3 regions of the Pseudomonas purpurea genome follow, and region 1 is predicted to be linked to each of the others. Evidence: predicted binding sites of a transcription regulator. Region 1 holds the regulator's gene; each other region holds the start of a gene.
The links. Region 1 encodes sigma-54, which starts transcription at its own class of promoters, with help from an activator protein. Its sites were predicted from a motif close to ANTGGCATNNANNTTGCTNT; they were not measured.

Region 1 (9,853 bases):
AAGCTCCCTCGCCACAGAGGTCCGCCTTGCCAAAAGATAGCGGGGGTTACTCGCCTTCGTCGAAGAAGTTATTGATCAATGCCACCAGCGCATCCAGCGCTTCCTGTTCTTGCTCACCTTCGGTGCTCAAGTGGATTCGGGTGCCTTTACCGGCGGCCAGCATCATCATTGCCATGATGCTTTTGCCATCGACCATGGATTCCGGCGTGCGTCCGGCTCTGATCTGGCAGGGAAACTGACCTGCGACGCCGACGAATTTTGCCGATGCGCGGGCATGCAGGCCCAGTTTGTTGATGATTTCAATTTCCAGAGCGGGCATCGCGGTGTGAATCCTTTAGCTAAGGTCGCGGTGGCGGACCTGGACGTTCTTCAGGGTTTTTTGCAGGGCCTGGCCCAGACGTTCGGTCAGGTAGACGGATCGGTGATGCCCGCCGGTGCAGCCAACGGCGATGGTGACGTAAGCACGGTTGCTGGCGGCGAACCGTGGCAGCCATTTAAGCAGGTAGCTGGAGATGTCCTGGAACATTTCCTCGACATCCGGTTGGGCGGCCAGGTATTCGGCCACGGGAAGGTCCAGCCCCGACTGGTCGCGCAGCTCGGGTTTCCAATACGGGTTGGGCAGGCAGCGTACGTCGAACACCAGGTCGGCATCGACCGGCATTCCGCGCTTGAAACCAAAGGACTCAACCAGAAATGCTGTGCCGGGCTCAGGCTGGTTCAGCAGTCGCAACTTGATGGTATCGCGTAGCTGGTACAGGTTCAGGTTGGTGGTATTGACCTTGAGGTCTGCGAGGTCGGCAATCGGCCCCAGCAGATTGGTTTCGTCATTGATGGCTTCGGCGAGCGAGCGATTGGCGCTGCTCAGCGGGTGGCGACGGCGGGTTTCCGAGAAGCGCTTGAGCAGTGTCTCTTCGTCGGCATCCAGGTACAGCACGTCGCACTGAATGTGGCGGCTGCGCACTTCCGCGAGTAACTCGGGAAAGCGCGACAGGTGGCTGGGCAAGTTGCGTGCGTCGATTGAAACCGCCACCAGCGGCTGGGCCAGTTCGGTGTGGATCAGTGCGCGTTCGGCAAGTTCAGGTAACAGGCCGGCGGGCAAGTTATCGATGCAGTAGTAGCCGTTATCCTCGAGTACATCGAGGGCGGTGCTTTTACCTGAGCCGGAGCGGCCACTGACGATGATCAAGCGCATGGTTACCGACCGTTTTGCTCTTCCAGGACAACCTGGTACAGGGCTTCATTTGTCGCGGCGCTGCGAAGTTTTTCGCGCACATCCTTGCGGTCAAGCATGCTGGCGATCTGGCGAAGCAGTTCCAGGTGCGCATCGGTGGCGGCTTCCGGGACCAGCAATACAAACAGCAGGTCGACCGGGGCGCCGTCGATGGCATCGAAATCGATAGGAGCGTCCAGGTGCATCAGTGCACTGATGGGCGACTCGCAGCCTTTGAGGCGGCAGTGCGGGATGGCGATGCCGTTGCCAAAACCGGTTGAACCGAGTTTTTCACGGGCAATCAGGCTCTCGAAGACATCTTGCATCTCCAGATCCGGCACTTCACGGGCGATCAGGTTGGCAATTTGTTCGAGGGCGCGTTTCTTGCTGCCGCCCGGCACGTTCACGAGTGAACGGCCGGGGGTCAGGATGTTTTCAAGTCGGATCATGTGGGGGGAGTGTTAGCGACCAGTGCCTTGCAGCAGGCTCTGTTGCTTTTCCTTATGCTTTTTCAGTTGGCGGTCCAGCTTGTCCGTGAGCAGGTCGATCGCAGCATACATGTCGTCATGTTCTGCGTTGGCGACGACTTCCCCACCGTGGATGTGCAGCGTGGCTTCGATTTTCTGTTTCAGTTTCTCGACAGCCATCGTCACTTGCACATTGGTGATCTTGTCAAAGTGGCGTTCCAGTCGGTCGAGTTTCTCACCGATGTAGGCGCGCAGGGGTTCGGTCACTTCCAGTTGGTGTCCACTGATGTTGACTTGCATACAGCTTCTCCTTCGTTGCCAGTGCATAAGGCGGCAGGCTGGTTAGCCTGTCACTAGGCTGTGTCCGGGAATTGCCTGATGGCGAATTTCCGAACACACCCTGGAACGCGGTGGCGTGGCCCTTACATCAACCGCTTGCGTTCGCTTGAAGGCGCGATCCCAAGGGATTCGCGGTACTTGGCGACGGTGCGGCGGGCTACCTGAATGCCTTGTGCCTCCAGTAAACCAGCGATCTTGCTGTCACTCAACGGCTTTTTCTGATTTTCCGCGGCAACCAGTTTTTTGATGATCGCGCGGATCGCCGTGGACGAGCATTCGCCGCCTTCGGAGGTGCTGACGTGGCTGGAGAAAAAGTATTTCAGCTCATAAATACCTCGTGGGGTATGCATGAACTTTTGCGTGGTTACCCGTGAAATCGTCGATTCGTGCATGCCGACCGCCTCGGCGATGTCGTGCAGGACCAGCGGTTTCATGGCTTCATCGCCGTATTCGAGAAAGCCGCGCTGGTGCTCGACGATCTGGGTGGCGACTTTCATCAGGGTTTCGTTGCGGCTTTGCAGGCTCTTGATGAACCAGCGCGCTTCTTGCAGCTGATTGCGCATGAAGGTGTTGTCGGCGCTGGTGTCGGCGCGACGAACAAAGCCTGCGTATTGCGGATTGACTCGCAGGCGCGGCACCGACTCCTGATTCAGTTCCACCAGCCAGCGCTCGTTGTCCTTGCGCACGATCACGTCGGGAACCACGTATTCGGCTTCACTGGACTCGATTTGCGAACCCGGTCGAGGGTTGAGGCTCTGCACCAGTTCGATGACCTGGCGCAGCTCATCTTCCTTGAGCTTCATGCGGCGCATCAGTTGGCTGTAATCGCGGCTGCCCAACAGGTCGATGTAGTCGCTGACCAGGCGCTTGGCCTCGGCCAGCCAAAGGGTCTTGGCGGGCAGTTGGCGCAATTGCAGCAACAGGCACTCGCCCAGGTTGCGCGCGCCGATGCCGGCCGGCTCGAATTGCTGGATGCGATGCAGGACGGCTTCGATTTCGTCCAGTTCGATGTCCAGCTCCGGGTCGAAGGCTTCGAGGATTTCCTCGAGGGTTTCGTCCAGGTAGCCCTGATTGTTGATGCAGTCGATCAGGGTGACGGCAATCAGGCGGTCGGTGTCGGACATCGGCGCCAGGTTCAATTGCCAGAGCAGGTGGCTTTGCAGGCTCTCGCCGGCCGATGTGCGGGTGGTGAAGTCCCACTCGTCGTCATCGTTGCTTGGCAGGCTGCTGGCGCTGGTCTGGTAGACGTCTTCCCAGGCTGTGTCGACCGGGAGCTCGTTGGGAATGCGTTCGTTCCACTCGCCTTCCTCGAGGTTGTCCACCGTGGGGGCGGTTTCCTGGTAGGAGGGCTCTGTAATGTCGGTATTGGGTTTTTGCTCGATGTTGTCCGCCATGGGGTCGGCGTTATCGAAATCCTCGCCTTCTTCCTGGCGTTCGAGCATAGGGTTGGACTCCAGTGCCTCCTGGATTTCCTGTTGCAGGTCCAGGGTCGACAATTGGAGCAGGCGGATGGCCTGTTGCAGCTGCGGTGTCATCGTCAGCTGCTGGCCCATTCTCAAGACTAGCGATGGTTTCATGGCAGGGGCTTAACACCTTATTCGCCGGCGCACATGCGCCATCCACTACAAGGGCGCCGGAGCGCCAAACTTAAGCAAATTATATGCCCGAAACTGAAGTGTTTGCCTAGAGCGCTGTAACAATTAAAGCATTTTAAATTTTCATTGCGCCAGGCCGCGTCGCCCAAGGCTGAGGAACTGAGGGCGTGGGGATGCCCTAAGCGCCGTATCAATAAAAACCTGCTGGTTTTATTGAGGGGGGGCGCTCCGGTAACGGGTCAAGCACCTCGGCGCTTACAGGCGGAACTCGTGGCCCAGGTACACTTCCTTGACCAGTTCGTTGGCCAGGATGGTCGCAGAGTCGCCTTCGGCGATCAGTTGGCCATCGTTGACGATGTAGGCGGTTTCGCAGATGTCCAGGGTTTCGCGGACGTTGTGGTCCGTGATCAGGACGCCGATGCCCTTGGCCTTGAGGTGGTGAATGATCTGCTTGATGTCGCCTACCGAAATCGGGTCCACGCCGGCGAACGGTTCGTCGAGCAGGATGAATTTCGGGGCAGTGGCCAGGGCGCGGGCGATTTCCACGCGGCGGCGTTCGCCACCGGACAGGCTCATGCCGAGGTTGTCGCGGATGTGGTTGATGTGGAATTCCTGCAGCAGGCTTTCCAGCTCCTTGCGACGACCGGCCTTGTCGAGTTCCTTGCGGGTCTCGAGGATGGCCATGATGTTGTCGGCGACCGAGAGTTTGCGGAAGATCGACGCTTCTTGCGGCAGATAGCCGATACCGGCGCGAGCACGGCCGTGCATCGGCTGGTGGCTGACGTCCAGGTCGTCGATCAGCACGCGGCCCTGATCGGCCTGAACCAGGCCGACGATCATGTAGAAGCAGGTGGTCTTGCCGGCGCCGTTAGGGCCAAGCAGGCCGACGATCTGGCCGCTGTCGATGGACAGGCTGACATCGCGCACGACCTGGCGGCTCTTGTAGCTCTTGGCCAGATGCTGAGCTTTCAGAGTTGCCATTACTGGGCCTTCTGCTCGTCGGTTTTCTTTTTCGGCTGGATGACCATGTCGATCCGCGGACGTGGCGCGGTCACTGCGCTGCCATTGGCGCGGCCAGCGTTGGCGACCTGCTTGACCGTGTCGTAGACGATTTTCTCGCCTTCGGTGGTGTTGCCGTCGTTGATTACTTTGGCCCGATCGATCAGTACAACGCGGTTTTGCGCTGCGTGGTACTGGATGGTCACCGCATAGCCCTGGACGGGTTTTGTATCCGTCGGCTTCTGCAACTGCTCGAAATAGGCCAGGTTGCCTACCGAGGTCACGACGTCGATGTCACCGGCCGGGGTGCGGGTGATGGTCACGGTGTTGCCGGTGACCTTCATCGAGCCCTGGGTGATGATGACGTCACCTTTGTAGGTGGCAATACCTTGCTTGTCATCAAGCTGAGCATCGTCAGCCTGAATGCGGATAGGTTGCTGGCTATCGTTCGGCAGAGCCCAGGCGCTCACGCTTCCCAGTGCTGCGCCCAGACTGAGCAAAATAGGGAGGGTTTTAACGAGCCTCATACTGTCCTCTTACGTTCGATAGCAGGTGTATCCTGCTTTCTTTCAAATACGCTTTCATTCCGTTACCAGTCGATACACCACCAGCGCCGTCGATTCTAACGGCTTGCTGGGTCTGCGCATATTGCTGTTGCGGGAATACGGTCATGCGACTGCTGGTAATGATGGTTTCACGGTTTTTTTCGTCGGTGCGCGCAATGCGCACCGAGTCGATCAGCTCGACTTCGGTACCGTCCGGGTTGACTTCGCCGCGTTTGCTCTGGATATGCCAGGGGTACACGGTTCCGCGGTACATCTGCAGGTCGGGGTTGGTCAGGAGGGTGATCTCGCTGGCCTGGACGTGCTCGACCTTGTCGGAAGTCATCTCATACTGCAGGCCGCCGTCGGGCAGGAACTGCAGGCTGTAGGCGTTGATTGCGTAATAGTCGATCGCATTTTCATCGACTTTGACCACAGGCTTCTCGAGGAAGCGCTCCGGGCTGATGTTCCAGTACCCCACCGCTGCGAACAGCGCAGCGATGACGGCGAACATCAGAAAGTTGCGAATCTTTTTACTCAGCATAGGTGGCTCACAGGTAGGCGGCGTTGGCCGCTTCAAGGTTGCCTTGGGCGCGCAGGATCAGCTCGCAGAACTCGCGAGCCGCGCCTTCGCCACCGCGAGCCTGGGTGATTCCGTGGGCGTGTTCGCGGACGAAGCTGGCAGCGCTGGCAACGGCCATGCCCAGGCCGACACGGCGAATCACCGGCAGGTCCGGCAGGTCGTCACCGAGGTAGGCAACCTGTTCATAGCTTAGGCCCAGTTGTGCCAGAAGCTCGTCAAGTACCACCAGTTTGTCCTCTCGGCCTTGATACAGGTGAGGAATGCCGAGGTTTTTCGCCCGGCGCTCGACCACCGGGGTCTTGCGGCCACTGATGATGGCGGTTGTCACGCCGGTTGCCATCAGCATCTTGATGCCTTGGCCGTCCAGGGTGTTGAACGTCTTGAACTCGCTGCCGTCTTCCAGGAAGTACAGGCGTCCGTCCGTCAGTACGCCATCAACGTCGAAGACGGCCAGTTTGATCTGTTTGCCGCGTTGCAGAAGGTCCGCAGTCATTACATTACTCCCGCACGCAGCAAGTCGTGCATGTTCAGGGCGCCGACCGGGCGATCTTCGCTGTCGACCACTACCAGCGCACTGATTTTGTTGTCTTCCATGATTTTCAGGGCCTGGGCTGCGAGCATATCGGCGCGAGCGGTCTTGCCATGAGCGGTCATGACGTCATCAATGGTGGTGCTGTGAACGTCGATGGTCCGGTCCAGGGTGCGGCGCAAGTCGCCGTCGGTGAAGATCCCGGCGAGTTTTCCGTCGGCTTCCAGTACGACGGTCATGCCGAGGCCCTTGCGGGTCATTTCCATCAGCGCGTCTTTGAGCGGGGTGCCGCGCTGAACGCGTGGCAGTTCTTCGCCGGCGTGCATGACGTTTTCGACTTTCAACAGCAGCCGACGGCCAAGAGCGCCGCCGGGGTGGGAAAAAGCGAAGTCTTCGGCGGTGAAGCCGCGGGCTTCCAGCAGTGCGACGGCCAGTGCGTCGCCCATGACCAGGGCGGCCGTGGTCGAGGAGGTCGGTGCCAGGTTCAGCGGGCAGGCTTCGTGTTCGATGTGAACGTTGAGGTTCACTTCCGCAGCCTTGGCCAGCGGCGACTCGGGATTGCCGGTCAGGCTGATCATTTGAATACCCAGGCGCTTGATCAACGGCAGCAATGTGACGATTTCATTGGTCGAGCCGGAGTTCGACAGCGCAAGAATGATGTCGTCGCGGGTGATCATGCCCATGTCACCGTGGCTCGCTTCGGCCGGGTGCACGAAAAACGCAGTGGTGCCGGTGCTGGCCAGGGTGGCGGCAATCTTGTTGCCGATATGCCCGGACTTGCCCATGCCGACGACAACCACGCGGCCTTTGCTGTTCAGAATCATCTCGCAAGCGCGTACGAAATCTGCGTCGATATGGGACAACAAGCCTTCTACGGCTTCAAGTTCGAGGCGGATGGTGCGTTGTGCCGATTGAATCAGGTCGCTGGATTGGCTCATGTCAGAAATCGTATAGCCTGATGAAAAGGCGGCGATTATAGCGGTAATGAGCAATTCCCTCACGCATGTTCGTCATGCAGGGCTTTACCCCTTCCATAATGGCTTTAAATGAAGGCTTTTTGCCTGTCACCTTGCTGAATGTGACATGGCTTTGGCCTTGGGCGGTTCATATGAGCAATGCTATAGTTCGCCGCCAGTTCGGCCTGCCCAGGATCCATGTGCTCTCGTCAGGGAGCTTGGCGTCCGAGTGAGAGGCTGCATCGCAAGGAGTTTAGATGAGTGCCGATAACGCCTACGCGGTCGAGCTGAAGGGATTGTCCTTCAAGCGCGGTGCGCGGAGCATTTTCAATAACGTCGATATCCGCATTCCGCGCGGAAAGGTCACCGGTATCATGGGGCCTTCCGGTTGCGGCAAGACGACGCTGTTGCGCCTGATGGGCGCGCAGTTGCGGCCCAGCAGCGGTGAGGTCTGGGTCAATGGCCAGAACCTGCCGACGCTGTCGCGCAGCGATTTGTTCGATGCACGCAAGCACATGGGCGTTTTGTTCCAGAGCGGCGCGCTGTTCACGGACCTCGATGTATTCGAGAACGTCGCTTTCCCGCTGCGTGTTCATACCCAGTTACCCGAAGAAATGATCCGCGACATCGTTCTGCTGAAATTGCAGGCTGTCGGGTTGCGTGGCGCCCTTGATTTGATGCCCGACGAGTTGTCGGGTGGCATGAAGCGCCGCGTTGCACTGGCGCGGGCGATTGCCCTCGACCCGCAGATTCTCATGTACGACGAACCGTTCGTCGGTCAGGACCCTATCGCCATGGGCGTGTTGGTGCGCCTGATCCGTCTGCTGAACGATGCGTTGGGCATCACCAGTATCGTGGTGTCCCATGACCTGGCCGAAACCGCGAGCATTGCCGATTACCTCTATGTGGTGGGCGACGGGCAAGTGCTGGGGCAGGGCACACCGGCCGAACTGATGGACTCCGACAATCCGCGCATTCGTCAATTCATGACCGGTGACCCGGACGGTCCGGTGCCGTTTCACTTTCCAGCGACGGATTACCGCGCAGATCTTCTGGGGAAGCGCTGATGCGCAAGACTTCACTCATTGAACGTGTTCGTCGATTCGGCCAGGCGGCCATCGACAGCGTCGCGGTGCTTGGCCGCTCATCGCTGTTCCTGTTTCATGCCTTGCTGGGCCGTGGCGGCATTGGCGGCGGCTTTGGCCTGCTGATCAAGCAGTTGCATTCGGTTGGCGTAATGTCCCTGGTGATCATTGTGGTCTCCGGGATATTCATCGGCATGGTGCTGGCGCTGCAAGGCTTCAACATCCTCTCCAGCTACGGTTCGGAGCAGGCAGTAGGGCAGATGGTTGCCCTGACGCTGCTGCGTGAGCTGGGGCCGGTGGTGACAGCGTTGCTGTTCGCGGGGCGCGCGGGTTCGGCACTGACGGCGGAAATCGGCAACATGAAATCCACCGAGCAGTTGTCCAGCCTTGAAATGATTGGCGTGGACCCGCTCAAGTACATCATTGCCCCGCGCCTGTGGGCCGGCTTCATTTCCCTGCCGCTGCTGGCGATGATTTTCAGCGTGGTGGGTATCTGGGGTGGTTCGTGGGTGGCGGTCGACTGGTTGGGTGTGTATGAAGGCTCCTACTGGTCGAACATGCAAAACAGCGTGACGTTCAATGGCGATGTGCTCAATGGCATCATTAAAAGCATTGTCTTCGCCTTTGTCGTGACCTGGATTGCCGTATTCCAAGGCTATGACTGTGAGCCCACCTCAGAAGGGATCAGTCGTGCCACCACCAAAACAGTGGTGTATGCCTCGTTGGCCATCCTCGGCCTGGACTTTATTCTGACCGCCTTGATGTTTGGAGATTTCTGATGCAAAACCGCACCCTGGAAATCGGTGTCGGCCTTTTCTTGCTGGCTGGCATCCTGGCTTTACTGTTGCTTGCCCTGCGGGTCAGTGGACTGTCCCCCGTTTCGAGCAACGACAGCTATAAACTTTATGCGTATTTCGACAATATCGCCGGTTTGACGGTCAGATCAAAAGTGACCATGGCCGGTGTGACGATCGGCAAGGTCACGGCTATCGATCTGGACCGCGACAGTTTCACGGGGAGAGTGACGTTGCAGCTGGAAAAGCGCGTAGATAATCTGCCGACTGACTCCACTGCATCTATTCTCACTGCTGGCCTGTTGGGCGAGAAATACATCGGCCTCAGCGTGGGCGGGGAAGAAACCCTGCTCAAGGATGGTGGAACCATCCATGACACGCAGTCGTCGCTGGTGCTCGAGGACCTGATCGGTAAATTCCTGCTCAATACCGTTAGCAAAGACGCCAAATGAGGAGCTTTTGAATGATCTCTACCTTGCGACGTGGCCTGTTGGTATTACTCGCGGCACTGCCGTTGATGGCTAACGCCGTGGCGGCGCCTTCCGCGCATGAACTGGTTCAGGACACGACCACCCGTTTGCTGGCCGACCTGGCCGCCAACAAAGAGAAGTACAAGCAGGACCCGAAAGACTTTTATACGGCGCTGAACAACATCGTAGGGCCGGTGGTGGATGCCGAAGGCATCTCCAAGAGCATCATGACGGTCAAGTACTCGCGCAAAGCTACGCCTGCGCAAATGAAGACCTTTGAAGAG
Region 2 (9,853 bases), 1.3 Mb from region 1:
ATCGCCGCCACCGAACCAACAAACAGATACGCCGTCGCCTCACGGTCCGACAACCCGATGCGCAACCGCGACAGCACGCGGTAGTGCCGCTGCAAGGTCTCGGGGCCGACTTTTTCCACCAGACCGATCTCTTTCTCCAGCCGATCATTCAGGCGCTCGTGCAGTTCCTGATTGCGTCGGGCGAAGCGTGGCAACAAGGTGATGCACAGCAGCAATGCGCCGAGGCAGGCGAGGCCGATCCACGGTTCGATCACCAACAGCATCACCGCCGCACCGACAATCGAGACCAGCGCGGTGGCGATGGTCGGCACGTGTTTCTCGAAGAAGTCCACAAACTCACGGGCCAGCACCACCCGCGCGGCAGCCGTGGAGGTGCTCTGGTTTTGCAGACGCTGATTGAGGATCACCGGCACCGCGAGGTCGGCGTAAATCCGCGTGAAGGTCCGGGTATCCACCGCTCGCCGTGCGGCCCCAACGACCCAGAACGCCAGCACCACCACGGCGTAAAACAGCGCGCTGGTGGCATCGCCGCGAATGATCGAGTCCACCGCAAACCCGGCAAACAGGGGGTAGGCCAGCAGCAGCGCGTTCTCCAGCGCCACCAGCGAGAGGGTGAAAAACAGTTTGCCGGGATAGGCTTTGGCAATGGCCTTGAGGGTCTGGCTGGCGGATTGCTGACCGATTTTCTGGCTTTCATCGATCAGGATTTGCGGGGTAACGGCTGACATGAGTGCACCGAATGGACGATTAACGCTACTATTGAGCGACTGCTCAAGTATCCTTGAGCGATCGCTCAAAATGCAAGCGCCATCCATCTGTGGGCGCTGAGAGGTAATTTGTCCATGTCGCGTACCGACCGCAAAGACCAGATCATCGCCGCCGCCCTGGAGTTGTTTCGCAGCAAGGGTTTCGCCGATGTTTCCACCCGTGACCTGGCCGAACACGCCGGGTTGTCCCGCAGCCACGTTTATCACTACTTCAGCGACTGGAAAGAACTGCGCCGTGAAGCCTTTGTGCGGTTTGCCAACGAACAGCTTGAAGAGGCCCGTGCCTCGATCGCCGACGCTGCGCCACGTGAGGCGCTGCTGGGGTTTTTGACCGATTGCCTGCCTGCTTCGGCCGACGATGGCTGGGCATTGTGGCTGGATGCCTGGGATGAGGCGATGCATGACGCGGAGTTGGCGGCGGCGTATCTGGTCGTCAACAGCCAGTGGCAGGGCATGCTGGGTGGCCTTATTGAACGTGGCGTGGTCGCGGGGGTGTTTCGCTGCGCGTCATCCGAACGCACGGCACGACAACTGTTCGCCCAGGCCATGGGCTACGCCGATGACCTGTTGTTGCAACCGTCTGCCGAAGCGGCAGCGGTGGCGCTGGGTGAGGTGATGGAAGTGGCGGGGTTGCTGCTGGGAATAGACCCGAGTGATGAGTTCATGCGCTTGTCGGCCGGTACTGCAACGCTTCCGCCAGATGCTCTCGACTGATCCCCTCCACCTGTTCAAGGTCTGCCAGCGTGCGCGCGACTTTGAGCAGGCGATGGGCGGCGCGCAGCGACAAGCTCAGCCGCTCGCATGCCGTCTCCAGCCAGTTTTCGTCGGTTGTGGATAACGTGCAGTGGCGACGCAGGCCGGGCAGGTCGAGGAAGGCATTGGCGCAACCCTGGCGTTGCTGTTGCCGGTCTCGCGCCTTGGCCACGATGATCGCCGCGCTGGCGGTGTCATCGCCGGGTTGTGGTGCCGGGTTCAGGGCCGTGGCTTCACGGGCGACGGTCAGGTGCAGGTCGATGCGGTCCAGCAGCGGGCCTGAGAGTTTGTTGCGATAGCGCTGAATCTGATCTGGCGTGCAGCGGCAGCGCCCACTTGGTTCACCAAGATATCCACAGGGGCAGGGGTTCATCGCGGCGACCAATTGAAAGCGCGCCGGGAACCGCACGCGGTCGCGGGCCCGGGCGATCACAATCTGGCCGGACTCCAGCGGCTCTCTTAACACCTCCAGCACTTTGCGGTCGAACTCCGGCAATTCATCCAGAAACAGCACACCGTGGTGGGCGAGGGTGATTTCCCCCGGTTGTGGTTTTGAGCCGCCGCCGACCAGCGCCGGGCCTGAGGCCGAATGGTGCGGCTGGCGAAACGGTCGCTGCGGCCAGTGGCTCAGCGGCACATGGCTGGCCACCGACAAAATGGCCGCCACCTCCAGCGCTTCCTGTTCTGCCAGGGGCGGCAACAGCCCCGGCAAGCGGCTGGCGAGCAGGGTTTTGCCGGTACCCGGCGGGCCGCTGAACAACAGGTTATGAGCCCCCGCCGCGGCGATCAGCAAGGCGCGTTTGGCCGTGAACTGCCCCTGAACTTCATTCAAGTCGGGATAGGGTTTGCTGGTATGCAGCAAGCCGCTGGACACGTACGGTGCAAGGGGTGTATGGCCGTTGAAGTGGGCGACCACTTCCAGCAGGTGGTCGACCGCGATCACCGTCAGCCCCGAGGCCAGGCAGGCCTCTTCGGCATTGGCCCGAGGCACCACCAGCGTACGCCCGGCCTTGCGCGCCGCCAGTGCGGCGGGTAACACGCCCCGCACCGGTCGAACCGCGCCGGAGAGCGCCAACTCGCCCAGAAACTCCACGTCTTCGAGCGCGAGGGTCGGCACTTGCACGCTGGCTGCCAACAGGCCCATCGCGATCGCCAAATCGAATCGCCCACCGTCCTTGGGCAAATCCGCGGGTGCGAGATTCAGCGTGATGCGCCGTGCGGGGAACTGGAAACCCGAGTTGAGAATCGCACTGCGCACCCGATCCTTGCTTTCCTTGACCGCTGTTTCGGGCAGCCCGACGAGGGTCAGCGCCGGCAAGCCATTGGCCAAATGCACTTCGACAGTAACGGCAGGCGCCTCCACGCCAACCTGGGCGCGGCTGTGGACGATGGCCAGAGACATGATCATTCCTTGATGAGGCGAGAGCCGCTTCCTGCGGTTTTTGAAGGGTAGTTGCGGGGCGGCGGTTTAGTGCCGAGGACGTACTGCGAAATGTGCGCAGGATGTTGCGATCAGGAGTTCGCGAGGACCGATTGTTCGGTGTACGGGCATTAACTGTTGTGGGGCGTGGCCTGGATGGAACGACTTGAAAGTCGTTCCGACGTTATCGCGGGCGAGCCTTGCTCCCACAACAAAAAGGGTCACTCGGCGGCGGGTGGATTCAGTTTCGCTTCCAGCTCCGCGACCTTCGCCTCAAGGCTTTCCAGGCGTGCCCGCGTGCGCGCCAGGACGACCATCTGGCTGTCGAACTCTTCGCGGCTCACCAGGTCGAGTTTGCTGAAGCCGCTTTGCAGCAGGGCCTTGAACTGGCTTTCGATTTCGGCGCGTGGCAGCGGGGTTTCGCCGCTGAACAGGCGAGAGGCGTGGCCGCTCAGGGCGTCGAGGAGGTCTTTGGGCGCGAGCATGGGAAATGTCCTGGAAACAATGGCCGGCAGTGTATCACGCAGTGTCTATAGTCATTGACGCAGAGGCGGTTGCACGCTTTTCGCGCATGTTGTCCGGCGATGGCGCACCGTTGTTGTGCGTATCGGCGAGAGCATTTGGATGATGGCGATGATGGCCGCGACCAAGGGATTGAAAACAGAGGTTTTTCGCGAGATGGCAAGCTTTCTGCTTAGCCCCTGGTGACCCATGCACTGATGCAGCCGCCGTGACAAATGCAGTGCGGCGCACGGAGGGGAAGTGTTTCGTCAGGAACGGTTAGCGGGCGTTGGCGACGACGCGTTACAAAGCCAGGCACTGCGCTTAGACTTGAGTCGGGTTTGTTTTCCTGGGGCAAGTCCACCAATTCGGGAGAGAGTTTCATGAAGCTAGTCACTGCCATCATCAAGCCGTTCAAGCTGGACGATGTACGCGAGTCGTTGTCCGAGATCGGCGTGCAGGGCATTACCGTTACTGAAGTCAAAGGCTTCGGCCGGCAGAAGGGTCACACCGAGCTGTATCGCGGCGCGGAATACGTGGTCGATTTCCTGCCCAAGGTGAAGATCGATGTCGCCATTGACGACAAGGATCTTGATCGGGTGATCGAGGCGATAACCAAGGCGGCCAACACCGGCAAGATCGGTGACGGCAAGATCTTCGTGGTCAATCTGGAACAGGCTATTCGCATCCGTACCGGCGAAACCGATACCGACGCAATCTAAGCCGCCAAACCCAACGCCCCAGGAGAAAACAATATGACTCTGCGTAAATTCGCAGGGCTAGGAGCCCTGTTGTCCATCGTAATGCCCAGCCTGGCCATGGCGGCAGATCCGGTGGCGCCTCCAGTCCTCAATTCCGGCGATACCGCCTGGATGTTGACCTCTACTGCCCTTGTGCTGTTCATGACCATTCCTGGCCTCGCGTTGTTCTACGGCGGCATGGTGCGGTCCAAAAACATTCTTTCGGTGATGATGCAGTGTTTTGCCATTACCGGTCTGATCACCATCCTGTGGTTCCTTTATGGCTACAGCATGGCGTTTGACACGACGGGCATGGAAGCGAACGTCGTCAACCTCAATTCCTTTGTCGGCGGCTTCGCCAAGGCGTTCCTTGCCGGCATCACGCCTGCCAGCATTACCGGCCCTGCGGCGCTGTTCCCCGAGGCGGTATTCGTCACCTACCAGATGACCTTCGCGATCATCACCCCGGCGCTGATCGTCGGTGCGTTCGCCGAGCGGATGAAGTTCTCCGCAATGCTGGTGTTCATGGGCGTGTGGTTCACCCTGGTTTATGCGCCGATCGCGCACATGGTCTGGAGCGGTCCGGGTTCGCTGTTGGGCGACTGGGGTGTGCTCGACTTCGCGGGCGGCACCGTGGTGCACATCAATGCCGGTATTGCGGGTCTCGTAGCGTGCCTGGTACTGGGCAAGCGCAAAGGCTTCCCGACCACGCCGATGGCCCCGCATAACCTCGGTTACACCCTGATGGGCGCTGCTATGCTGTGGGTCGGCTGGTTCGGCTTCAACGCCGGTTCCGCCGCCGCCGCCAACGGCACTGCCGGCATGGCCATGCTGGTGACTCAGATCGCCACCGCCGCCGCCGCCCTGGGCTGGATGTTTGCCGAGTGGCTGACCCACGGCAAACCGAGTGCACTGGGTATCGCGTCGGGCGTGGTTGCCGGTCTGGTGGCGATCACGCCGGCCGCCGGCACCGTGGGCCCGATGGGTGCACTGGTGATTGGTCTGGCCGCAGGCGTGGTGTGCTTCTTCTGCGCCACAACCCTGAAACGCAAAATGGGTTATGACGATTCGCTGGACGCCTTCGGCGTGCACGGTATCGGCGGTATTCTCGGCGCCATCCTCACGGGTGTGTTCGCAGCCCCGGCACTGGGAGGCTTCGGCACCGTGACCGACATCGCCGCGCAAGTCTGGATTCAGTGCAAAGGCGTGGGCTTCACGGTGATCTACACCGCGATTGTTACCTTCATCATTCTCAAGGTGCTGGATGCCGTCATGGGCCTGCGCATTACCGAAGAAGAAGAGGCGGTGGGCCTGGACCTGGCTCAACACAACGAGCGCGGCTACAACCTGTAAGTTCGCATAAAAAATCATGCCCGGTTCGCCGGGCATTTTTTCGCCTGTGATTTGTCACTGAGGAAACCACTGAAAGGTTTTTCCCCGCACCTTATGGCGTGTTTGCGGCAGGCACATTTCATGGGTCAATGGCTTACACCATTGCAGGAATATTAGGCCCTTTGTTTTTTCCCAGAGCGCGCTAGAATGCGCGCCGAACGTGCGGAGAACTGTATGTGGCAACAGACTCTGATAACCCTGCGGGCACGGCCCCGGGGCTTTCATCTGGTAACGGACGAGTTACTCGCCGGCCTGCCTGAACTCAAGGCATGCCGGGTCGGTCTGTTGCATTTGTGGCTGCAGCATACCTCGGCGTCGTTGACCATCAACGAGAACGCCGATCCGGCGGTACGTCGCGACTTCGAACGGTTTTTCAATCGGCTGATCCCACAAGGTTCGGCTGGCTATGAGCATAACGACGAAGGCCTGGACGACCTCCCGGCGCACTTCAAGGCCAGTTTGCTGGGCTGTCAGTTGAGCTTGCCGATTACGGCGGGCCGACTGGCGTTAGGCAGTTGGCAAGGTGTTTATCTGGGCGAGCATCGTGATCGAGGCGGTGCTCGTAAAGTCCTCGCCACCGTGCACGGTGAAGGGGCATAAACCGCTGGTCACCAGTGGTTGTTGAATTTTTTCCGGCAGCCGTCGACAGACGGCGAAGCTGGGCTATAACTAATCTGCTTTTCGCAAGTCATGAGGTACAACATGAGCGACGATGATCTGGAAAACGACGACCTCGAAGTAGGCGACGAAGACGAGGCCGAGGAAGGTCTGGAAGCAGCAGCGGAAGACGTTGCTGAAGACGACGGTGGCGATGCCCCGGCACCGACCGCCAAAGGCAAGGCCAAGGCTGCGGTATCGGTCGATGAGCTGCCGAGCGTCGAAGCCAAGAACAAGGAGCGCGATGCTCTGGCACGAGCCATGGAAGAGTTCCTGGCCAAAGGCGGCAAGGTGCAGGAAGTGGAGGCCAATGTGGTCGCCGATCCTCCCAAGAAGCCTGATAACAAGTACGGCAGCCGGCCTATCTAAGCGTCCGTTACTTGCTTGCTGAAAAAGCCCGCCGTCGCTGCGGGCTTTTTCATGGGCGAAGAAAAGGTTGGCCCTGGAGCGGTCCATGTGGGAGCGAGCTTGCTCGCGAAGAGGCCGGCACATTCAAAATAGATGCTGGCTAACCACCGCATTCGCGAGCAAGCGGAACGCCGCCCGACCCACTCCCACAGGTTTGTGGTCAGGCCTAAGCCGCGTTCCAGCGCGCCAACAGCGCCGGCAGCTCGGTCAGGCTGCAGATTTCTGCATCCGGCAACCGATCCGCTTCCCAGTCCTTGCCCGTCGGGTTGAACCAGATCGCTCGCAACCCCGCCTGCTGGGCGCCGGCAATGTCATCGCCGGGATGATCGCCGATATGCACCGCGGTTTCGGCGCTCGCACCGCCGCGCCGCAATGCTTCATGAAACAGCCGCGCATCGGGTTTGGCGATGCCGATATCCTCGGCGCACAGCGCGAACTTGAAGTAGTCCGCCAGCCCCAGGCGTCGCACATCGGCGTTGCCGTTGGTGACTACGCCCAAGGCGTACTGGTTGGCGAGAACCTCCAGGGTTGGCTGCACTTCGGGGAAAATGTCGAGCTGGTGCCGTGCCTGCAAAAACACTTCAAAACCCTGCTCGGCCAGGTCGGACGCCTGCTGGTGGTCGTAACCGGCCTCTTCCAGTGCGTGGAACAACACCCGTCGGCGCAGTGCGCTGATGCGGTGCTTGAGGCTCGGCTCGTGGGCCAGTACCCGTTCGCGAATCGCCCACAAATGCTCTACCGGCACGCCACCCAGGTTCACTGCGTGTTCGGTCAACCATTGGCGCAGTACGGCCTCGGCGCTGACGATCACCGGTGCGGTGTCCCACAGGGTGTCGTCGAGGTCGAACGTGATCAGTTGGAGGGTCATTGGTCACCGCCCTTGATGCGTTTGGCCCGTGGGTGGGCGTTGTCGTAGACCGTCGCCAGGTGCTGGAAATCCAGGTGGGTGTAGATCTGCGTGGTTTTGATGTCTGCGTGGCCGAGCAGTTCCTGCACCGCGCGCAGATCCTGGGAGGACTCAAGCAAGTGGCTGGCAAAGGAGTGCCGGAGCATGTGCGGGTGCAGGTTTTGCCCCAATTCACGCTCGCCTGCTGCCTTGACCCGCACCTGAATCGCCCGTGGCCCGAGGCGCCGCCCTTGCAGGCTGACGAACACCGCGTCGTCCGCCGGGTTGGTCATGGCCCGTAGCGGTAGCCACAGGTCGAGGGCTTCGCGGGCCTTTTTGCCGATCGGCAGCACGCGGGTCTTGCTGCCTTTACCGAGCACCTGCACGAGGCCGTCGGCCAGGTCGAGCTGGTCAAGGTTCAGCCCGGTCAGCTCGGAAAGGCGCAGGCCGGAGGAATAGAACAGTTCCAGGATGGCTTGATCGCGACGGGCCAGGAAGTCGTCCTCCACGGCGCCGTCGAGCAGTTGCAGGGCGCGGTCGGTGTCGAGGGTTTTGGGCAGGCGACGTTCACCCTTGGGCGGTGTCAGACCATTGGCCGGGTCGTGGTCGCAGAGGCCTTCGCGGTTCAGGTAGTGATAGAGCCCGCGCACCGCCGACAGCAGTCGCGCCAGGCTGCGCGAGGATTGGCCCTGGGCATGCAGGCGCGCGATCAGGCTGCGCAGGCGCTGGATGTCCAGTGCGGCCCAACTGGCGACGTTCTGTTTTTCGCACCACGCCAGCACTTTGTCCAGGTCGCGGCGGTAGGCTTGCAAGGTGTGTGGCGACACTTGGCGCTCACTGCGCAGGTGCTCGCAGTAGGCGTCCAGGTGCCGTTCCACGGTCAGCGTACCGAGCGCAGCGAGGTATTGACCCGTGGCAGCACGCGGCCCATGACTTCTGCGATGTAACTCAGGAACAGCGTGCCCACCGAGCTTTTGTAATGCTGCGGATCGCGGCTGGCGATGGCCAGCACGCCGTACAAGCCCTGGTGGCTGAGGGTGACCACGGCGGTGGAGCCGATCTGTTGGCGTTGTTCTTCGCCAAACAGAAAGTCCAGCTCATGTTCGCGCAGGCTGCCGCTGACGCTTTTGCCTTCCGACAGCAAGCCGCCGATGGCTTTGTGCGCGTCGGCGCTGCTGACCCAGCGACCGACCGGCATGGCCTCGTCACTGAACAAAATCAGGCTGACGAAGGGCACCTGGAAGTCCTGGCGCAGGCTGTCTTCGACGCTGATGACCACGTCTTCCAGGCTGCTGGCGTCCATCAGCGCGAGAATCAGGCGGCGGGTCTTGTCGAAGAGTCGGTCGTTGTCCCGTGCCACGTCCATCAGGTGCGAGAGGCGATGACGCATCTCGATGTTGCGTTCGCGCAGGATCTTCATCTGCCGCTCCACCAGCGACACGGTGTCGCCGCGCTGATGCGGAAGGCGCAATGTTGCGAGCAGGTCTTCGTGGTCGACAAAGAAATCCGGATGAGCCTCCAGGTACGCGGCAACGGCCGCCGCCTCCAGGCTTTCACCAAGGAGTTCGTCGGGCTGTGGGGCTGGAACCTGAGGCTGATCAGTCATGGGTTTTGCTCACTCAAAGACGTACTTGTCCTTCGTATACGCGCATTGCCGGGCCGGTCATCATCACCGGTTGGCCAGGGCCCGCCCATTCAATGGACAGACGCCCGCCAGGCAGGTCGATCAACAGCGGCGAATCCATCCACCCCTGGCTGATCGCGGCCACTGCCGCTGCGCAGGCACCGGTCCCGCAGGCCTGGGTTTCCCCGGCGCCACGTTCCCAGACGCGCAACTGCGCACGGCTTCGGTCGATGACCTGGAGAAAACCGACATTGACCCGCGCCGGAAAGCGCGGATGGTGTTCGATTTTCGGCCCCAGCTCATGCACCGGCGCGGTGTTGATGTCATCGATGCGCAGCACCGCGTGCGGGTTGCCCATGGATACTGCCGCCAGTTCGACGGTCTGGCCGTCGACCTCGACCGGGTAGCTCAAGGCTTGCTCGTCGGCCACGAACGGAATGTCGGCCGGCACCAGGCGCGGCGCGCCCATGTTGACGCTGATCTGCCCGTCATTGCGCACATCCAGCTCGATCACGCCGCTTTTGGTTTCGACGCGGATCTGCCGTTTGGTGGTCAGGCGTTTATCGAGCACGAAGCGCGCAAAGCAGCGCGCACCGTTGCCGCACTGTTCGACTTCGGAGCCGTCGGAGTTGAAGATCCGGTAACGGAAATCCACGTCCGGGTTGCTCGGCGCCTCGACGATCAGCAACTGGTCGAAGCCGACAC
Region 3 (9,853 bases), 2.8 Mb from region 1:
GTTGTTGACGTCGCCCTGCGTGAACTGCTGGGAAACGTTGGCCAGGCGCACACCATTACCAATGGTCTTGCTGCCAGTACCCAGCTTGGTCGCCGAGTAAACATCTTCGAATTCTGCGCGGGACGATTTGAAACCGGTGGTCGCGACGTTGGCGATGTTGTTGCCGGTCACGTCCAGCTGTTTGTTGGCTGCATAGAGACCGCTAAGGCCGATATTGAAAGACATAATCCACTCCTTGTTGCCGCGTTAGCCGGCTCTATATACCAATGGTTTGAACTTTGGACAGGGCAATAGGGCCCAGGCCTGCGAGGTTGAGCATCATCTCCCCCCCGTTCTGACTCATCGTCACACTATTGACTGTTGCCGGCAGGTAGGTCACCAGCGAGGTATTTTTGTCATCGATCTTGCTGTTCGCCGCGAAGGTGTACGTGCCCGGCTGAACCTTGACGCCGGCCGAATCGGTACCGTCCCAGACGAAACTGGCGGAACCGGCCTTCTGACTGCCCAGATCGATGGTCTTGACGGTCTTGCCGTCCTTGTCGGTGATTTTCACCGTGACGCTGGCCACCGAGCTCGGCACCGAGATCGAACCGGTGAGGCTCTTGTTCGGATCGACCTGGGCCTTGTCGGTCTGGGCAATCACCGAGCGACCAACCAGCGACGAGGCCTGCAAGGGCCTGCGACGACTTGAACGAGCCGGAGATCGAGTTCACCGAGGTGTTCAGGGTCGTGATGCCTTCCAGGCTGCTGAACTGCGCCAACTGTGCAACGAATGCACTGTTGTCCTGCGGATCGAGCGGGTTCTGGTTTTTCAGCTGGGTCACCAGCAGTTGCAGGAACGAGTCCTTGCCCAGCGACTTGCTACCGGTCTTGCTGTTGGTGGCCGCAGCCAGGCCGTCAGCGCTGGTGGTGGCCGGCGTCTTCTGCGAAGAAGCCGCCAGAATGTCCTTGAGACTCGGCGCGGTGGTGGTATCGGTAATACTCATCTGAGTCGCCCCTTATCACTGACCGAGGGTCAGGACCTTCTGCATCATGGTTTTGGCGGTGTTCATCATTTCCGCGTTCGTCTGGAAAGAACGACTGGCGGAAATCATGTCGGCCATTTCTTCGACCACGTTGACGTTCGGGTAGTAGACGTAGCCCTTGGCGTCGGCGGCCGGATGGTTCGGCTCGTAGCGCGCTTCAAGGTTGCTCTGGTCTTCGACCACGCCCAGCACCTGCACGCCCTGGCCGGCGGCGTCCTGGTTCTGGAACAGCGAATTGCTGCCGCCGCTTTGGCCGCCCTGGAACATGGTGGCGAACACCGGGTGACGGGCGCGATAGGTCTGATCGATGCTCGAAGAGACGGTCTCGGCGTTGGCGATGTTACTGGCGACGGTGTTCAAGCGAGTGGTCTGGGCACTCATGCCACTACCGGCAATATTGAAAACACTGGATAGAGACATGAATTACTCCCCGCGCAGGGCTGAAACCAGCCCTTTGAATTTGCTGTTGAGCAGCGTGAAGCTGGCCTGGAAGCCCACTGCGTTTTCCGCGTAGTTGGACTGTTCCAGTTGGGCGTCCACGGTGTTCTGGTCGATCGACGGCTGCATCGGCGTGCGATACATCAACGACTCGTCACCATTGCCCAGGCCTTGCGCTTCGATATGACGGTTATTGGTCATGTTCAAAGCGATAGTGCCGTTCTTGTGCTTGTCGTTCTGTGCGGCCAGCACAGCCGAGAAGTCCAGATCCCGAGCCTTATAGTTCGGGGTGTCGGCGTTGGTGATGTTGTTGGCCAGGACTTCGGCGCGCTGTGCGCGAAAGCCCAATGCCTTTTCATGGATACCGAGCGCTTTATCGAAGCTGATGCTCATGTCGGAAACCTTCGGGTGACCTGATTTTTCGTAACCTGAACATAGCAAGTGGCGTGCCAGTTTTTAAAACCCCATAAACCGGGGCTTTGCGGGCAGCGGCAACGCGGCAATGCCAGAAAAGCGGCAACCGTTTTCCGTCGCCTGCCGCTTTTCTGCCGCCTCTCCCTGGCAATGACAGCTCTTGGAGCCAGCTCGGCGCCTACCAAAGCGTGGTGATCTTGCAGGCAAAAAAAACGGGAGCCCCTGAGGACTCCCGTTTTCATGCAACACCCGTTATCGGCGAATCACTTCGCCTGATAGATGATCCCAGGGCTGCATTGCACCATCTGGTAGTGATCCGGCAAACCGTTCAGCGCCTCGGAAGCACCAAGGAACAGATAGCCACCCGGCTTGAGCGTGCTGTGGATGCGCATCAGGATGTCTTTCTTCACCTCGGCGGAGAAGTAGATCAGCACGTTGCGGCAAAACACGATGTCGAACTTGCCCAGGCTGGCGTAGCTGTCCAGCAGGTTGAACGAGCGAAACTCGACGCGGCTCTTGATCGGCGCCTTCACCGCCCAGCGCCCCGGCCCTTTCGGGTCGAAGTAACGCTGCAAGCGCTCCGACGACAAACCGCGACCGATGGCCAGGCTGTCGTACTCGCCGGTCTTGCAGTTGTTCAACATCGTGCCGGACAAATCGGTGGCAACGATCTGCACACCCATTTTCAGCTGACCCATGTTGACGCGCTCGAACTCGTCGATCGACATCGACAGCGAATATGGTTCCTGCCCCGACGAACACGCCGCCGACCAGATCCGCAAACGCTGGCCAGGGCTGGCCTTGATCGCTTCGGGCAGCACCTTGTTCTTGAGCACTTCAAACGGATAGGTATCACGAAACCACAGGGTTTCGTTGGTCGTCATCGCGTCCACAACCATCTCGCGCAAACCACTGCGCGGCTGGGTCTGGATGCGCTGAACCAACTCACCCAACGATTTGATGCCTTGCTGTTCCATCAGTTTGTTGAGACGGCTCGACACCAGATACTGCTTGTTTTCACCGAGCAAAATGCCACAGGCTTTTTCCAGAAACACCCGGAACTGTTCGAAATCCAAATTACCCGTAGACAAAGATGCCGCCTCTTAAATCGTATTGACCGCCAAGGGCAAAGGCCCTTTAGCTGTTGTCTGCTGCTTTGATCCGGGCGACTACCCGGGATGCCAGGTCATCAGGACGGAATTTGGCAAGGAAGTCATCGGCACCGACCTTCTTCACCATCGCCTGATTGAACACACCCGACAACGAAGTATGCAGGATGATATGGAGCTTTTGCATGCGTGGGTCGTTGCGGATCTCGGCCGTGAGGGTGTAACCATCCATTTCGGGCATTTCGATGTCGGAGATCATCATCAAGAATTCCTCTTCCGGCTTCTTGCCCTCGTCGACCAGCTTGCGCAGGTAATCCAGCGCTTGCCGACCGTCGTTCAACGCAACAACATCCACACCCACCGTTTGCAGGCAACGCGTGACCTGCTTGCGCGCCACCGACGAGTCATCGACCGTCAGCACCCGCAGGGAAACCGCTTTGTTCTGCGTCTCGACATCCACTACGCCGACCGAAATCGCTTCCGAAGTGGGCGCCACTTCCGCCAGTATCTTTTCAACGTCGATGATTTCGACTAACTGATTGTCCACTCGAGTCACAGCCGTCAGGTAGTGATCGCGTCCGGTGCCCTTGGGCGGCGGATGGATCTCTTCCCAGTTCATGTTGACGATGCGCTCGACCGACCGAACCAGAAAACCCTGAGTCTTGGTGTTGTACTCCGTGATGATCACGAAGGGATTGCTTTGGTCCTGCAAACCGCCGGACCCGGTCGCCATCGCCAGATCGAGAATCGGAATGGTCGCCCCACGAATATTCGCCACACCGCACACGACAGGACTGGATTTGGGCATCACGGTCAGCTTGGGGCATTGCAGCACCTCGCGTACCTTGAACACGTTGATCCCGTAAAGCTGCTGGCCGTCGAGACGGAACAACAACAGCTCCAGGCGATTCTGCCCTACCAGTTGCGTGCGCTGGTTTACCGAATCCATTACACCAGCCATGCCCAGACTCCTACACCAACACCTAAGTTCCGACGCACATTCATTGCTAAACGGCACGGGGCTTGCTTTTTAACTGTCATGAACGCAAAAACGACATTTTCCCGACGCCTGACATCCACCTGCCGCAAATGGCTGTGCGCAGTATCAGCCGTCTGCCTTTTCAACGCTGGCAGCCCTGCCCTTGCTGACTCGGTTACCTTGCCTGATCTACTTATCGGCGTCACTCAGGGCTTTCTTGAATTCACCGTAGAGGACTATCTGGCCACCAGTCAAACCGAGGGCCGCTACGAAATCGAAGTCAACCAGCTCGACCCGCGCCTGCGCATGCCACTTTGCGACAAGGAATTGACAGCCACCCTGGAGAGTCCGGCCAGGCCATTGGGACGGGTAACCGTGAGGGTTCGTTGCGACGGCGCCTCACCCTGGACAGTCTTCGTGCCCGCTCAAGTCCGCCTGTTTCGGGAGATTGTCACGACCACGCGCCCCCTCAAGCGCGCCGGCATCATCGAGCCCCAGGATGTTGCATTGCGTGAGCGTGATATCAGCCTGATCAACCAGGGCTACCTGACCTCTGTCGATCAGGCCATCGGGCAAAAACTTGTCCGACCAATGGTCACCGATCAGGTCATTACGCTGGTCCATCTGGAACAGGCAGAAGTCATACGCAAGGGTGATCAGGTCGTCATCACCGCCCGCAGCGGGACACTCAGCGTGCGGATGCCTGGCGAAGCGCTGTCCAATGGAGGGATGAGCGAACAGATTCGAGTGAAAAACCTCAACTCGCAGCGTGTGATCAAGGCCCAGGTCATCGCACCGGGCCAGGTGGAAGTGGCCATGTAGGGCTCTTTGTTGGTGAAGAAGTGGCGCGCCACTCGACTGTTCCCTAAACTGTGGCGCATACCGGGCAACCGCTGACGCCTGCACGCTCACTGATAAATGAGCCTAAAGTTTTTCCGGGTATGGCCGAAAACATGGCAAGCGTCCAAATACCCAGAGGTTTTCATCATGGTCATCGATTTCAGCCGTTTGCATAACGCCCCCAGCACACTCACCGGTAGTACGCGTACCAGCGCCAACAAGGAAACCGCCGAGACCGGCAAATCCGCGCCGCTGAATACCCCGGCCGAACAGGCCAGTACCGTCAAAAGCGGGGAATCGGTACACCTCAGTAATGAGGCTCAACAGTTGCAGAAGGTCACTGACAAGCTGCGCGATCAACCTGCCGTCGACAAAGCCCGCGTGGCAGAGTTGAAAGCAGCGATTGCCGATGGCAGCTATAAAGTCGACAGCAACCGTGTAGCCAGCAAACTGCTCAACTTCGAAGCCCAGCGCTAGGCAAAGGCCTGCGCCAGGCTTTTGGACGCTTAAAACCCAAGGCCAGCCATGCACGACACTAATTTACTGCAGTTGATCACCGACGACTTTGCTCCAGCTCAACATTTGCTGGAGTTGTTGCAGACCGAATCCCTCGCCCTGCATGGTCGCGACATGCCGCTGCTGGAAGAAATTCTGGCGCAAAAACAGGCATTGATCATTCTGCTGGAGCAGCATGGTCGCAAGCGCAGCGAGATTCTCCAGAGTCTCAACCTGCCCACCGATCGCACCGGCCTGGAACAACTGGCCGAGCACTCCAGCATTGGCGACGAACTGCTGTCCCAGAGCGATGTACTCAATCAGCTGCTGACCGACTGCAAGATCGCCAACGAACTCAACGGCCGCTCGATCCAGGTCCAGCAAGCCACGACCGCCAACCAGCTGAAAATCCTCACCGGCGGCGAACCCCCTGCCCTTTATGATGCTCGCGGCTCAACCGCCAAAATGGCGAAACCGCGCCCGCTCAGTCAGGCTTGAAATCCGCAATGAACGCGCCCTATCAAGGCGCGAAACATGCTGGCAAAATGCTGGCTTCTGCGTGTCGTCGTATTTTGTCTGGAGATTGATAAACCGTGTTCAACGCCTTAAACGCGGAAGATGCTCCGCAGCCACCCAAGGTGCTTACCACGCCTCTGGAAATCGCCGGCAACCTGCGGCAGCTGCAAGAGAGCCATGATCCCCTGATCATCACTTTCCACGAGCGCAGCCAGCGCTTCCAAAGCTACCTGGTCGATGTGGACCGAGACGGCAACATGCTCGCCCTGGACGAAATGATCCCTCGCGACGGTGAACGTTTCCTGCTTGCAGGTGAACCCTTCCGGGTTGAAGGCTTTCATGATGGCGTGCGTATTGCCTGGGAATGCACCGGAACACTGACCATCGACGAGTCCAACGGCGGCCGCTGCTACCGTGGCACCCTGCCCGATGAAGTGGTCTACCACCAGCGTCGCAATGCCTTCCGCGCAGCCTTGAAACTGGCGCAACTGGTGAACATCGAACTCAGTGGCGAAAAACTCAAGGCCCCAATCAGTGGCAAGCTGCTGGATATCTCGGCTACGGGCTGCAAGCTGCGCTTCGAGGGCGACATTTCGGATCGACTGCAACTGGGCCAGGTCTATGAGCGCTTTATCGCAGCCCTGCCATTTGGCAGCATGACCGCTCCGGTCGAGCTGCGTTACCTGCACTTCGAAGAAAAAATTTCCACCACCTTCGCTGGCGTGCGCTTTCACAACATGAGCGGCCTGGTGCAACGGCAAGTGGAACGCTTCGTCTATCAGCTACAACGCGAAGCACGCCGCTTCGATAAAGACGACGATCTCTGACCGGCAGCCAGACATGAAAACGGGCAATCCCTTTGGGGGATTGCCCGTTTTTCGTTCTAGGGCCTGGCCTCGGTGAAGCTTTGCGTGCGCTCAGGCTTCGGCTCTTCAGGATTCGCCGGCGGATCAGGCTCAAGCTCAGGATCAGAATTAAGGGGGCCCTGCATCTGATCGTGCACGACCTGCTCGTCGACACGCGGATCAAGTGCGGCCACCAGTGGAGAGCTGGACATGCTGTCCGGCATGGCCACATGGTGCAGTGGCGCATCGTCGACCTGATGCAGATTGGTCACGGCCTTCGGCCGGATGCGCCAGACCAGCACCAACGCAAAGAAGCTGAAAAACGCGTAAAGCATCTGGCTGCCAAACAACTTCATCAGCACCCCCGCCGCCAACGGTCCGATGCTCGCCCCCACGCCGTAAGTCACCAACAACATCGCGGTCAGCGAGACCCGACGGTCGCCCTCCACATGGTCGTTGGAGAAGGCCACCGCCAACGGATAGAGGCAGAACTGCACCAGCGAACACAGGAACCCGGCAACGAACAGCACCTCCAGCGGCACCTGCGGCAGAATCGCCAACGGCAATGCCGCCACTGCCAGGGAAAACGCAAAGCAGCGAATCAGCAGTGCGCGATCATAGCGGTCCGATAACCAGCCCAGCGGCCACTGCACCACCAACCCGGCAAAGATGCAGCTACCCATGAACAAGCCGACCTGCTCGGTGCTCAGCCCTTGCTGAGACGCATACAACGGCGCCAAACCGTAAAAGGAACCGACAATCAACCCGGCCCCGAGCACCGTACTCAGCGACTGCGGCACACGCTTGATGAAGAAGCGCGGCTCCATCGGTGCCGGGTGCAAAGGCGCCGGGTGAATCCGTCGGGTCAGCGCCACTGGCACCAGGCACAGTGCAAAACACAGCGCGACCAGCATCAGCAGTTCGAGCCCCAGGGAGGGGTGCATGACCAGAATCAACTGCCCCAGCACCAACCCCAGGTAGGAAGCGATCATGTAGCCGCTGAACACCAGGCCGCGTTGCTTGGCCTCGGCCTGCTCGTTCAGCCAGCTCTCGATGACCATGTACTGGCACATCATCCCCAGGCCTACGATCACCCGCAGCACCAGCCAGGCTGGCAGCCAATCGACCAGGCCATGACCCAACACGGCCGCCCCGACAATCCCGGCACACGCCGCATAAGCACGAATGTGGCCGACCCGGGCGATCAGTCGGTGACCGATCTTTCCGCCCAACACCAGACCGAAATAGTTGGCGGCCATCAATGCACCGACCCACAGACTATCGACATGGTCTGCCGCCAGGCGCAACGCCAGGTAAGTACTCAAAAGGCCCGAGCCGATCAACATCATCAGCGAGGCGAAATACAATGCTCGAAAGGATTTCCAGATTTGGCGCATCGGCGTTCCGAGCGGCTCCTTGCAGTGAGTACCGGGCTACCGACAACGATAGCCCGATGGCGACGGGTCAGTTATGCCTGGGCCGCTAAAACACGCCGCTCCCAGGGAGTTATTTCGTCAAAGAAACTGGTCAACTCCATGGTTTTCGAAGCGATGTAGCCTTCGATGAACTCCTTGCCGAACAGTTCCCTGGCCAACTGGCTACGCTTGAGACGCTCAAGAGCGGCATGCAAGGTACACGGCAACGACAAGCTGTCCGGTACTTCAAACTCGCCTTGAATCGCCGCACCCGGCTCAAGCTCGTTTTCAATCCCGTAAAGCCCCGCTGCCAGGCTGGCCGCAATCGCCAGATAAGGGTTGGCATCGGCACCCGGCAAGCGGTTCTCGACCCGCCGCGCCACGGGCGAACTGGCCGGAATCCGCAAACCCGCTGCCCGATTGTCGTGAGACCAACAGGCATTGTTCGGCGACGCATAAGGATGGCACAAGCGCTGATAGGAATTCACGTTCGGCGCAAACAACGCAGTGAAATCCGCCATGCAGGCCTGCTGACCGCCAATGAAATGGAAGAAGGTCGGCGTCGGCTCACCCGCCGCGTCACTGAACACGTTCTGCCCACTGCCGATCTCGACAATGCTCTGATGAATATGCATCGAACTGCCCGGCGTATGCGCCAACGGCTTGGCCATGCACACCACGGTCAACCCATGCTTGAGAGCGACTTCCTTGAGCAAGTGCTTGAAGAGGAAGGTCTGGTCAGCCAGCAACAGCGGATCGCCATGCAGCAGATTGATTTCGAACTGACTGATGCCCATTTCGTGCATGAAGGTATCGCGGGGCAAGCCCAGCGCCGCCATGCACGCGTAGACCTCACTGAAAAACGGCCGCAAGCCGTTGTTGGAACTGACACTGAACGCCGAATAACCCGCCTCGCGTCGGCCGTCCAGGCCCACCGGCGGCTGAAACGGCTGGGTCGGGTCGGTGTTGGGCGCGAACACGAAAAACTCCAACTCGGTTGCCACCACTGGCGCCAGGGCCTCGGGCCGCGTACCGCGCAATCACCGCCTTCAATTGACCTCGGGTCGAGAGCCCGGAGCTTTCGCCGCTCAACTCGTCGGCGTCACAGATCGCCAAGGCTCTGGGCTGTTTGCTCCAGGGTAAAGGGTGAATGTGCTGCGGATCGGCCACCAACGCCAGATCGCCGTCGTCGCTGCCGTAAAACCTGGCAGGCGGATAACCCCCCATGATGCATTGCAGCAGCACACCACGCGCCATCTGCAACCGCCGCCCCTCGAGGAAACCCTCAGCCGTCATCACTTTGCCGCGAGGCACGCCGTTAAGGTCCGGAGTGACACACTCAATCTCATCAATGCCGGTCAATCGCTGTGCGAGTGAACTCTGGCCATCGGTCGTCATGACTCAATCCTTGTTGTTATACAGCCGCGAACGGCGACCCGTACAAAATACGCATCACCCGTTCAGGATTTCAAGCACAGACACGCAAAAAGCCGCACAGCAAGGCATTAACCCTGCAGCGCGCCACTGTGCAAACGCTTATTCAGAGTCATGGGGGAAGCAGGCGACTCATTGAACGAGTCGCCTGGCGACAAGCTCAAGGCAGGTAAAGAGAGAACAGCCCGCCGCCCAAAGGGCCGCCGTTACTGATTTCGATGCGGCCATGCACACCGTTGCGCTGATGCAGCTCGGCAATACGTGCAGCGAAATACAGACCCAGCCCGGTACTGCCACTGTGCTGATTGATGCCTTGCACATAATCAGCCTGACGCTCGATCAT

Region 2: glnK (P-II family nitrogen regulator) is a predicted target of sigma-54. The motif match lies at 3,618-3,637, and genes of this name have one in related genera.
Region 3: flgB (flagellar basal body rod protein FlgB) is a predicted target of sigma-54. The motif match lies at 1,898-1,917, and genes of this name have one in related genera.

The regions. Positions count from the first base shown of each region.
Region 1 is NZ_CP150918.1:1,052,806-1,062,658, forward strand. It holds gene AABM54_RS04690 (HPr family phosphocarrier protein) at 47-319, opposite strand; gene rapZ (RNase adapter RapZ) at 335-1,192, opposite strand; gene ptsN (PTS IIA-like nitrogen regulatory protein PtsN) at 1,195-1,659, opposite strand; gene raiA (ribosome-associated translation inhibitor RaiA) at 1,672-1,977, opposite strand; gene AABM54_RS04710 (RNA polymerase factor sigma-54) at 2,100-3,593, opposite strand; gene lptB (LPS export ABC transporter ATP-binding protein) at 3,867-4,592, opposite strand; gene lptA (lipopolysaccharide transport periplasmic protein LptA) at 4,592-5,137, opposite strand; gene lptC (LPS export ABC transporter periplasmic protein LptC) at 5,124-5,696, opposite strand; gene AABM54_RS04730 (HAD family hydrolase) at 5,704-6,228, opposite strand; gene AABM54_RS04735 (KpsF/GutQ family sugar-phosphate isomerase) at 6,228-7,202, opposite strand; gene AABM54_RS04740 (ATP-binding cassette domain-containing protein) at 7,478-8,287, shown strand; gene mlaE (lipid asymmetry maintenance ABC transporter permease subunit MlaE) at 8,287-9,084, shown strand; gene mlaD (outer membrane lipid asymmetry maintenance protein MlaD) at 9,084-9,551, shown strand; gene AABM54_RS04755 (ABC transporter substrate-binding protein) at 9,563-9,853, shown strand, end outside.
Region 2 is NZ_CP150918.1:5,659,269-5,669,121, reverse strand. It holds gene AABM54_RS25650 (ABC transporter six-transmembrane domain-containing protein) at 1-728, opposite strand, end outside; gene AABM54_RS25645 (TetR family transcriptional regulator) at 843-1,481, shown strand; gene AABM54_RS25640 (YifB family Mg chelatase-like AAA ATPase) at 1,429-2,922, opposite strand; gene AABM54_RS25635 (accessory factor UbiK family protein) at 3,162-3,425, opposite strand; gene glnK (P-II family nitrogen regulator) at 3,825-4,163, shown strand; gene AABM54_RS25625 (ammonium transporter) at 4,197-5,534, shown strand; gene AABM54_RS25620 (secondary thiamine-phosphate synthase enzyme YjbQ) at 5,748-6,173, shown strand; gene sutA (transcriptional regulator SutA) at 6,276-6,599, shown strand; gene AABM54_RS25610 (HAD-IA family hydrolase) at 6,805-7,506, opposite strand; gene xerC (tyrosine recombinase XerC) at 7,503-8,402, opposite strand; gene AABM54_RS25600 (DUF484 family protein) at 8,405-9,130, opposite strand; gene dapF (diaminopimelate epimerase) at 9,144-9,853, opposite strand, start outside.
Region 3 is NZ_CP150918.1:4,213,371-4,223,223, forward strand. It holds gene flgE (flagellar hook protein FlgE) at 1-225, opposite strand, end outside; partial or broken gene flgD (flagellar hook assembly protein FlgD) at 257-986, opposite strand; gene flgC (flagellar basal body rod protein FlgC) at 1,002-1,445, opposite strand; gene flgB (flagellar basal body rod protein FlgB) at 1,449-1,856, opposite strand; gene cheR (protein-glutamate O-methyltransferase CheR) at 2,141-2,968, opposite strand; gene AABM54_RS18905 (chemotaxis protein CheV) at 3,015-3,947, opposite strand; gene flgA (flagellar basal body P-ring formation chaperone FlgA) at 4,026-4,787, shown strand; gene flgM (flagellar biosynthesis anti-sigma factor FlgM) at 4,953-5,282, shown strand; gene AABM54_RS18920 (flagellar protein FlgN) at 5,331-5,798, shown strand; gene AABM54_RS18925 (flagellar regulator YcgR PilZN domain-containing protein) at 5,894-6,643, shown strand; gene AABM54_RS18930 (MFS transporter) at 6,700-8,058, opposite strand; partial or broken gene AABM54_RS18935 (glutamine synthetase family protein) at 8,130-9,474, opposite strand; gene AABM54_RS18940 (HAMP domain-containing sensor histidine kinase) at 9,671-9,853, opposite strand, start outside.